Regions from separate parts of the Allobosea sp. NPDC055353 genome, predicted to be linked through region 2. Evidence: riboswitches for the same ligand, from Rfam matches in the RefSeq annotation. Region 2 holds a riboswitch; the other holds the start of a gene.
The links. Region 2 has a riboswitch for cobalamin ahead of ACWIEX_RS00660 (TonB-dependent receptor plug domain-containing protein). Riboswitches for the same ligand answer to the same signal wherever they lie in the genome.

Region 1 (4,465 bases), 180 kb from region 2:
GGCACGGCGGTGAAGCCCTTCAGCCGCAGCACGCCCTCGGCTTCGGCCGCCTTGGCAACGCGCGCCGTCAGCTCTTCCGGCGTGAGGCCGGCCGGCAACGGCAGGGCGACCGAGTCGAAATCGTCATGGTCGTGATCGTGCTCGCCCTCGCCATGATGCGAGGGGCGGGCGGCGAGGTCGCTTTCGGCGGCAGCGCCGAGGCCGACGATCAGCGCCGGCTCGACCTTGCCATGGGCCGTCTCGACGATCTTGATCGCCTTCGGCAGATGCTCGGCGATCTCGGCCTTGACCCGTGCGCGGCCGGCCTCGTCGACGAGGTCGCTCTTGTTGAGCAGGATCAGGTCGGCGCAGAGGATCTGGTCCTCGAACACCTCTTCCAGCGGATTGTCGTGATCGACCGACGCATCGGCCGCCTTCTGCGCGGCGAGCGCTTCCGGATCATCGGCAAACTGGCCCTCGGCCACAGCCGGGCCGTCGACCACGGCGATGACGCCGTCGACGGTGACGCGCGAGCGGATCACCGGCCAGTTGAAGGCGGTGACGAGCGGCTTCGGCAGGGCGAGCCCGGAGGTCTCGATCAGGATGTGCTCGGGCGGGTTGGGCCGGTTCAGCAGCTTCTCCAGCGCCGGCACGAAATCATCGGCGACGGTGCAGCAGATGCAGCCATTCGGCAGTTCGACCACGTCCTCGTCGCTGCAGCCGGCGATGCCGCAGCCCTTCAGGAATTCGCCATCGAAGCCGAGATCGCCGAATTCGTTGACGAGCACGGCGAGCTTCTTGCCCTGCGCATTCTCGAGGAGATGGCGCACGAGGGTCGTCTTACCGGCGCCGAGGAAGCCGGTGATGATGGTGCAGGGCGTCTTGCCCAGATTGGTAGTCTGCGGAGCGTTCATGATGTCATCCTTGCTGGCGCGCCGGCAAAGGCGGCACGCGTGCGACCACGCCCTTGCGGAAGGACTGCGGCCGCTCTTTCCAGGGAACGATGCCGTTGGCGCTGGCGGCATAGGCCTCCGCGGCGCCGACGATCTCGTCGAGATGGGTGTCGGTGTCGAGATCGCCGATCAGATAGGTCCATTTGCCATCGGCGCTGAGCGCGATGGTGCAGGGCCGCTTGCAGACGCAGAGGCACTCGACGGGCAGCACGGGGATCGTGCTGCCCTTGGCTTTAAGCTGTTCGGCGAGGCGCTCGGCCAGCGCCAGTCCCGGCTGGTCATAGCCTTCCGGGAGATCGGCGCGGGCACGGCGGCAGGCCGTGCAGACATGGATGGTGAGGTCGCCCTCGGACATTGGCTTGCTTTCAGGCTTCGACGGCCCGGCGGCTCGCCCGGGGCCAAAGCACGCCGACCATGAAGGCGGTGACGAGCCAGAGCGCGGCCTGGATGCCGAGCGAGAGCGACGCGAAATGCGCGGCGACCTCGGCCGGCACCTTGCTCTCCGGCGCGGCCGGATGCGGGGCGCCGACAACATGCGGCAGCAGGATCAGGACGATCGCCACAAGCTTGAGCCAGGGCTGTTCGAAGCGCAGGAACAGGAACAGCCCGATGGCGGTTGCAACGGCGGTCCAGAGCCACCAGAGCTGGCGCTGCTCCAGCGCGGCCGAGGCTGCCCCAGGCAGTTCCGGCGCGAGCCCCATCGCAGGCGCAAGCCCGAGCGCGAGGAAACCGCAGGCACCCCAGACGAGCGCGCTGCGCTGGTCGATCCTGTCGCCGGCCGCGATCATGCCGGCGAGCAGCAATCCCGCGAAGCCGATCGCGGTCGCGATCGTCACCGCGCTGGTGAAGAGTGTGCGCTGGAGGCCATCCTGCGGCTTCCATTCGGCATGGTCGTGGCCGGGCGCGTCGCCGGCCGGTCCATGCGCGAGGATGATCTTCGCCTCGCCGTCGAAAGCGGCCAGCGCCGGCGCCTTCAGCGCGAGTGCCGCCTCATAGGTCTCGGCCTTGAGGATGAGCGGGGTGGTGGTGACATGCTGCAGGGCGGCGACGATCAAGCCAGCCAGAAGCCCGGCCAGGATGCTGACCGTGAGAACACGCGTGACCATGATGACTTTCCCTCAGTGGCAGGGAAAGGCGAGGCCGTGGCGGGTGTCGTGCGCGGCGTTGTGCACGTTGGACGAGGCCGCGAAGCCGGTCGTGTAGATCAGCGCGACGCCGATCACGAGCGCGGCGGCGACCGCCTTGACGCGTTCCGAAACGCTGAGTGTGGGGGTGGAAACCGAAGCGGTGTTCATAAGCGTTCTCCGTGGCCGCCCCGCCGGCAGCCGGTTGGATCTCTGCGGGTCGACGGCAGGTCTCCTGGCTCGCGGACTTCGCGCCCCTTGCCGCCTTCCCGGAGCTTGCGCTCCAGTGGCCGATGGCGAAGGACATCCGCTTACAGTTGCGGGGGCAGCCGCGGTCTCGCACCGCGTTCCCTTTTCACCTCCTCGCGGAGGCACCGTCGGCGACGATCATTAGCCTTCGGCGTGTTGCTGTGCAATGCAGTGCGCGTCGCAAGGGCGTCATTCTCGGGCTTGACCCGAGAATCTCTTGCAGGGAGAGGCTCCGGGGCCTCCTTCGGATGGAGATGCTCGGGTCAAGCCCGAGCATGACGGCAGAGGATTTTTTGAATGGAGTTGCCCCAGCTCACCCTCGTCCTCGGCGGCGCCCGCTCCGGCAAGAGCCGCCATGCCGAAGCGCTGATCGAGGCCCTGCCGGCGCCCTGGACCTATATCGCAACCGCGCAGGCCTATGACGACGAGATGCGTGCGCGCATCGCCGAGCATCGCGCCCGCCGGCTGGCCGGCTGGCAGACGGTCGATGCCCCGCTCGAACTGGCGGAGGCGATTGCCGCGCAGCCCGCAGGCCGTCCGGTCCTGGTCGATTGCCTGACGCTCTGGCTGACCAATCTCATCCTTGCGGAGCGCGACACTGTCGCCGCCCGCGAGGCCCTGATCGCCGCTTGCAAGCGCGTATCCGCCCCGCTCGTGCTGGTCGGCAACGAAGTCGGGCTCGGCATCGTGCCGGAGAATGCGCTGGCTCGCCGTTTCCGCGACGAGGCCGGGCGGCTGCATCAGGCGCTTGCGGCGCGGGCGGCGAGCGTGGTCTTCATGGTCGCCGGATTGCCGATGCGAGTGAAATGATGACGACGGATCAGGAAGACGCCGCCCGCCACAAGGCGAAGATGGAGAAGCGCAAGGCGGTTCAGGACGCCGAAGTCGCCTCCAAGACGGTCGAAAAAGGCCTACTCATCGTCAATACTGGCCCCGGCAAGGGCAAGTCGACGGCGGCTTTCGGGCTGATCCTGCGGGCGCTCGGCCATGGCTGGCGCATCGGCGTGGTGCAGTTCATCAAGGGCGCCTGGTCGACCGGCGAGCGCAAGGCGCTCGAAGCCTTCGGCGATCAGGTGAGCTGGCACAGCATGGGCGAGGGCTTCACCTGGGAGACGCAGGACAAGGTGCGAGACATCGCCGCCGCCGAGCGCGCCTTCGCCAAGGCGCGGGAGCTGATGGACGATCCGGACATTCGTCTGCTGGTGCTGGACGAGCTCAACATCGCCTTGCGCTACGACTATCTGCCGCTCGCCGAGGTCGTGGCGACGCTGGCCGCGCGCCGGCCGGACCTTCACATCGTCGTCACCGGCCGCAACGCCAAGCCGGAGCTGATCGAGGCGGCCGACCTCGTCACCGAGATGACGCTGGTGAAGCACCATTTCGCTGCCGGCGTGAAGGCACAGCAGGGGATCGAGTTCTAACAGGCCCCTTGCCGGGTTCCGTTCGTTTGCCGCAGAACGAACGCGAGCGGCCCTCGCGCGTTCATGCCCTCGATCGTCATTTTCGGGGGGTGAGTAATGGCAACTTTTCTGTGGGGAGAGCTGGACCTGCTGCTCAGGCTGCTGGCCGGGATGGCCGCCGGCATCGTCGTCGGCTGGGAGCGGACCAACAAGCAGCGCGCGGCCGGGATTCGTACCTTCGGGCTGGTCGGGCTGGGTACAGCCGCCGCTGCCACGATCTTCAGCGAGCCACATGAGGCCGACGCCGCCAGCCGCGTCGTCCAAGGGCTGCTTACCGGAATCGGTTTCCTCGGCGCCGGCGTCATCGTACTGCGCCGGGGCCATTCGACGCCGACGGGCCTGACAACGGCCGCAGCGATATGGGTTACCGCTGCGCTCGGTTGCGCCGCCGGGCTCGGCGATCATGCCATCGTGGCGTCGGCCACGCTGCTCGCGCTCGTCCTGCTCGCCATCGATCATTCCGTCGAACGCTGGGCCGGTCGCGGTCGGGCGGCGGATTCTGGCAACGCGCCACCTTCCTGAGTGGTCGAGGGGCCGCGGGGCGAGGGGTGCAGGGGGGGCGCCTGAGCGGTCCGTAGGCGATCTCGCCCCCGGCCTGCCGTGTTCCAACCCGGTCATTCCCGTTCCAGCCCTTGACGGCGGCCAGCCATCTCGTCAAATTGAATCCGAATTCAAATTCAATTTTGAGACCACCCATGGC
Region 2 (4,465 bases):
GCCAGGCGCAGGACGAGCTCGTCGGTACACATATTGAGCGAGACGATGCGGGCCGGCCGCTCCGCAGCAAGCGAGACCGATGCCATCGCGCCCGCAAGCGCGATGGGCAGGAGGCAGGCGCCGCGCAGGCGGCGCAGGGCGAGAGGCAGGTTCATCCGCCGATGGCCACCTTGATTCCGCCGAAAGCGCCGAACCCCGGCACGAGGAAGCCGACCGGATTCTCCCAGCGCTTGTCGAAGAGGTTATCGACCCGCCCGAACACCGTCACCTTGTCGGTCGCCTTGTATTCGGCGGCGAGGTTGACCAGCGTCGCCCCCTTCGCGCGCATGCGGGATACCGAGAAGTCGCGATTGCCGTCGACCCAGGAGCCCACATAGATCAACGTCGCGGAGAGGCTGAGCTTGTCGGTCGGCGTCCAGGTCGCGGTCGCGCTCGCCTTGTGGCGCGGCCGGCGCAACAGTTCCTGCCGGGCGATCTCGTCCCTGGCGAGGGTGAAGGTGTAGTCGGCGCGGATGCGGAACTGGGGCGAGATTTCCAGTGCGGCGAAGGCCTCGACGCCCTTCGTTCTGGCCTTGCCGATATTGGCGTAGGAATCGCGCGTGACATTGGTGACGATCAGGTTGTCGATATCGTTCTGGAACCAGGTCGCGCCGAATTGCAGGCGCTTGTCGAAGAGCGGCTGCTCGAGGCCGATATCCCAGCCGCGGCTTTCCTCCGGCTTCAGGTTCGGGTTGCCGAAGAAGTTGTAGCCGGGGCGATAGTCGATGAAGAGCTCGCTCAGCGTCGGCGCCTTGAAGCCGGTGCCGTAGCTCGCCTTCAGCTTGGTTTCCGTACCGGGGATGATGACGGCCGGGGTGACGCGGTAGGTCGTGTGCCCACCATAGCTGTCGTCATGGTCGTGACGGATGTTGGCCGCCAGGAAATAGCGATCCTCGATATTGCCCTGGTATTCGAGATAGGCCGCCTTGTTGCCGTTCGAGGCGATCAGGCTCGTGGTATCGAGCCGCTCGCGCTCATATTGCAGGCCCGTGATCAGGTTGTGGCCCTTGATGATCTCGAGATTGCCGCGCCAGTCGAGCTTGGTGCGCTCGCCGAGGCTCTGATTGGGCAGGCCAAGCAGGCCTGTCGCCGCGGAGGCCGTCCGCGTTCCCCTGTCCTGCCGCGAATAGGACACGCCGAAGGTGTTGACGAAGCGCCCGCCAAACGGGTCCCAGACCACCTCGCCGCGGGTGAAGGCCTGCGCGTAGTTCTGCAGGGAGCGATAGGGCGAGGGCGTGCTCGGGAAGCCGGTGTCGCCGGTATAGCGCAGCTGGCCGTCCTGATAGCGGCCGACCCAGTTCAGCGTCAGCGTGTCGGTGAGCGCAAAGCCGAGGCGTCCCGAATAGCTGTAATTGTCGAAGATGTTCGGATTGATCCGGCGGCCGGGCGGTACGAGGTTCGGCGGCGTCACCTCGGTTCCGTCGGCGCGGAAATGGCTGGCGTTGAAGGCATAGTTGAAGCGCGCATCGCCCCCGCTGAAGCCGAGGGACTGGTTGAAGCTGCCGTGCGAGCCGCCCTCGACGCGCGCGGTCACCTTCGGCGGCCCTTCGCCGCGCTTCGTGGTCACCGAGATGACCCCGCCCAGCGCGTTGGCACCGTAAAGGCCGCTCTGCGGGCCGCGCAGCACCTCGATGCGCTCGATATCCTCGGTCAGCATCGAGCCGAAATCGAAAGAGCGGTTCGGCGCCGAGGGGTCATTGGCCTCGATGCCGTCGATCAGCACCTTGACGTGATTGGAATTGGTGCCGCGCATGAAGACCGAGGTCAGGCCGCCCGGCCCGCCAGTCTGGACGATGTTGAGCCCGGGCACGGCGGCGAGCGCCTGCGGCAGCGTCCGGCGCTGCTGCTGTTCGATATCCCCGGCGGTGATGACGGTGACGGAGCTCGCGACCTCGCGGGCGGGCGTCGGCGTTCCCGTGGCGCTGACGACGATCTCGTCGAGCGCCACGGTGGCGGGGGCGTTCTGGGCAAAGGCCGGGGCAGTTGCACCGGCGATGGCAAGGCAGGAAGCGGACAACAGCAGGCGGCCGCATCCGGCGGCCGGGAGGAAGAATTTCACGATGGAGACCTCGGGCGTTGACGTCAGTGGCACGTCACCGCGAACGCGATCTCCCATCAGCCGTACGAAAGACGGCGAACAGTCGAATCAGCGATCGGCGCACCCCGGCCGAACGTGTCCGCGTGTGACCACGGCTGACGGCAGGTCTCCTGGCTCGCGGGTCGTTGCCTTTCGCCGCCTTCCCAGGTCCGAGGCCCCAGTGGCGTATGGCGAAAGGCTCGCCGCTTACAGTTGCGGGGGCAGCCGCGGCATGGGGTGGTTCGACACCCGCACCGCGTTCCCTTTTGATCCCGTGAGGGAACCGTCGCGCTCAGGCTTATGGGGAGATCGGGCCGGCGTCAAACGGAGGTTCCCGATCCTGCTTTCCGCCTTGGGACCTGATGCCGTTTTCCGTCACGATATGGCGCATCGGGATATCGAAGTCGTGCGGCCGGATCGTCGTCATCTCCGCCATCTCGTAGCCGACCCCGATCGCGATCGTGGATGGCGGCAGCGCCGCCAGCGTGCGGTCGAAGAAGCCGCCGCCATAGCCCAGCCGGTAGCCCTGCGCATCGAAGCCGACCAGGGGCGCGATGACGATCCGGGGGAAGACCGGCACACCTGCAGCCGGCACGGGGATGTTCCAGACGCCGCGCTCCAGCCGCTCGCCCTTGCGCCAGAGCCGGAACAGCAGGGGCTTGCCGCGCTCGACCACGACCGGCAGTGCAGCGAGGCCACCGCGCTCGCGCAGGCTTCGGAACCAGTCTCGCAGGTCCGGTTCGCCACGGAACGGCCAGTAACCGCTAACGAGGACGCCGGCGGGATCGCCGATCAGCGCGTCGAGATGACCGGCGATCCGACGCCCGAGCGCGTTTCGAGCGCGGGCCGACATCGCCAGACGGGCTGCGATCAACCGCGCCCGTTCGGAGCGCCGCCATTCGGTCAGGCTCGGTTCGGGCTGCGCCTGCCCGGCTCTGCGCGGCGGCGTCAGCCCGGAATAGGCCGGATCGATCTCGTGCAGCAGGCAAGCCGGCGAAGCATAGTCATTCAGATCATCGTCGCCCTTGCCCATCAGCTTCCGGCCTCCCTCGCCACGACGCGCCAGCCACCCCCGGCCCGAGCGAGGCTGCGCGCGAAGGTCCGGACCTTGGATCTGCGGCTCATGAGCATTCTGCGCAGGCAGGCCATGCAATCAACCGAATTCAGGGTTGATGGAATACGGCAATCTTCGATGCAGATCGCTCTGGAACGCCGAATTCGCCGGCACCTCCGGTACCCATCGGGCACGGAAATGCTCTATGCTGCCGGGATCAGAAGCAGATAGGCACCCGCTCGATGCTGGCCGAGACTTTGCCCCCCGCGAGCGTGGGCGTCACCGTCAAACTCTATGACGACCTCTCCTCGGCCATCGTCTCCGGGGAGATCGCGCCTGGCGCCAAGCTGAGCGAGCCGGCGATCGCCCGCCGTTTCGGTGTCAGCCGCGCGCCGGTGCGCGAAGCGATCCGGCGCCTGCAGGAGCGCGGGCTCGTCACCTATGTCGCCAACCAGGGCGCCCGCGTCGCCGAGCCGAGCGCGGCCGAGTTCCTCGCCCTGCTCGACGTGCGCGAGGCGACCGAGGGCATGGCCGCCCGCCTCGCGGCCGAAAGCATGAGCGAAGCCGAGATCGCCGCGCTGGACGCACTGGTCCGGGGTCATCGCGGCGAGATCGAGCGCAACCCGATGGGCGCCTATCTCCAGGACGAGCCCGAGGCGGATTTCCACCGCCGGATCGCGAAGGGCAGCGGCAACCCGATCCTCGCCGAACTGCTCTGCGAGCAGTTCTATCCGCGGCTGCGACTGTGCCGGCGCCTGCACTCCACCGTGCCGGGACGCGGTCGTGAGGCCTGGGGCGAGCATATGCGGATCACCGAGGCGATCAGCCATCGCGACGGCGAACTGGCGGAGATCCTAATGCGGCGCCATATCCGCGCCGCGCGCATGGCGCTTCAGGCCGCGCTGGCCGCGAATGTCGGTACCAAACCGGGCAAGCGCCGGACCGGAGCGAAGCGCTAACCTGCCCGGCCAGCAGAGGTCGCCGGCTCTTCTTCGGCACTGGCGCGCCGGCGCAAGCGCGCGAGCACGGGCGGCACGACCAGCACCAGCGCCGCGATCGCAAGCAGTGTCGCCGCGATCGGCGTGCCGATCAGCACGCTCCAGTCGTTCTGACTGACAGCGAGCGCACGCCGGAGCTGAATTTCCGCCTGCGGGCCGAGGATCAGCCCGATCAGGGCCGGTGCGATCGGGAAATCATGGACGCGCGCGACATAGCCGACGAGGCCGAGGCCGCACATCAACGCCAGGTCCATCCAGGAGGTCGAGAGACCCCAGACACCGACCATCGCGAAGACG

Region 1: another riboswitch for cobalamin. It lies ahead of ACWIEX_RS01485 (CbtB domain-containing protein); the one in region 2 lies ahead of ACWIEX_RS00660 (TonB-dependent receptor plug domain-containing protein).

What each region holds. Positions count from the first base shown of each region.
Region 1 is NZ_JBSHMC010000001.1:326,294-330,758, forward strand. Features, by position in the region: gene cobW (cobalamin biosynthesis protein CobW) at 1-893, opposite strand, end outside; gene ACWIEX_RS01475 (DUF1636 family protein) at 898-1,287, opposite strand; gene ACWIEX_RS01480 (CbtA family protein) at 1,298-2,038, opposite strand; gene ACWIEX_RS01485 (CbtB domain-containing protein) at 2,051-2,227, opposite strand; cobalamin riboswitch at 2,265-2,449, opposite strand; gene cobU (bifunctional adenosylcobinamide kinase/adenosylcobinamide-phosphate guanylyltransferase) at 2,603-3,115, shown strand; gene cobO (cob(I)yrinic acid a,c-diamide adenosyltransferase) at 3,115-3,726, shown strand; gene ACWIEX_RS01500 (MgtC/SapB family protein) at 3,823-4,287, shown strand; gene ACWIEX_RS01505 (TetR/AcrR family transcriptional regulator) at 4,461-4,465, shown strand, end outside.
Region 2 is NZ_JBSHMC010000001.1:148,548-153,012, reverse strand. Features, by position in the region: gene ACWIEX_RS00665 (ABC transporter substrate-binding protein) at 1-155, opposite strand, end outside; gene ACWIEX_RS00660 (TonB-dependent receptor plug domain-containing protein) at 152-2,098, opposite strand; cobalamin riboswitch at 2,221-2,419, opposite strand; gene ACWIEX_RS00655 (5-formyltetrahydrofolate cyclo-ligase) at 2,415-3,149, opposite strand; gene ACWIEX_RS00650 (GntR family transcriptional regulator) at 3,413-4,129, shown strand; gene ACWIEX_RS00645 (tripartite tricarboxylate transporter permease) at 4,126-4,465, opposite strand, start outside.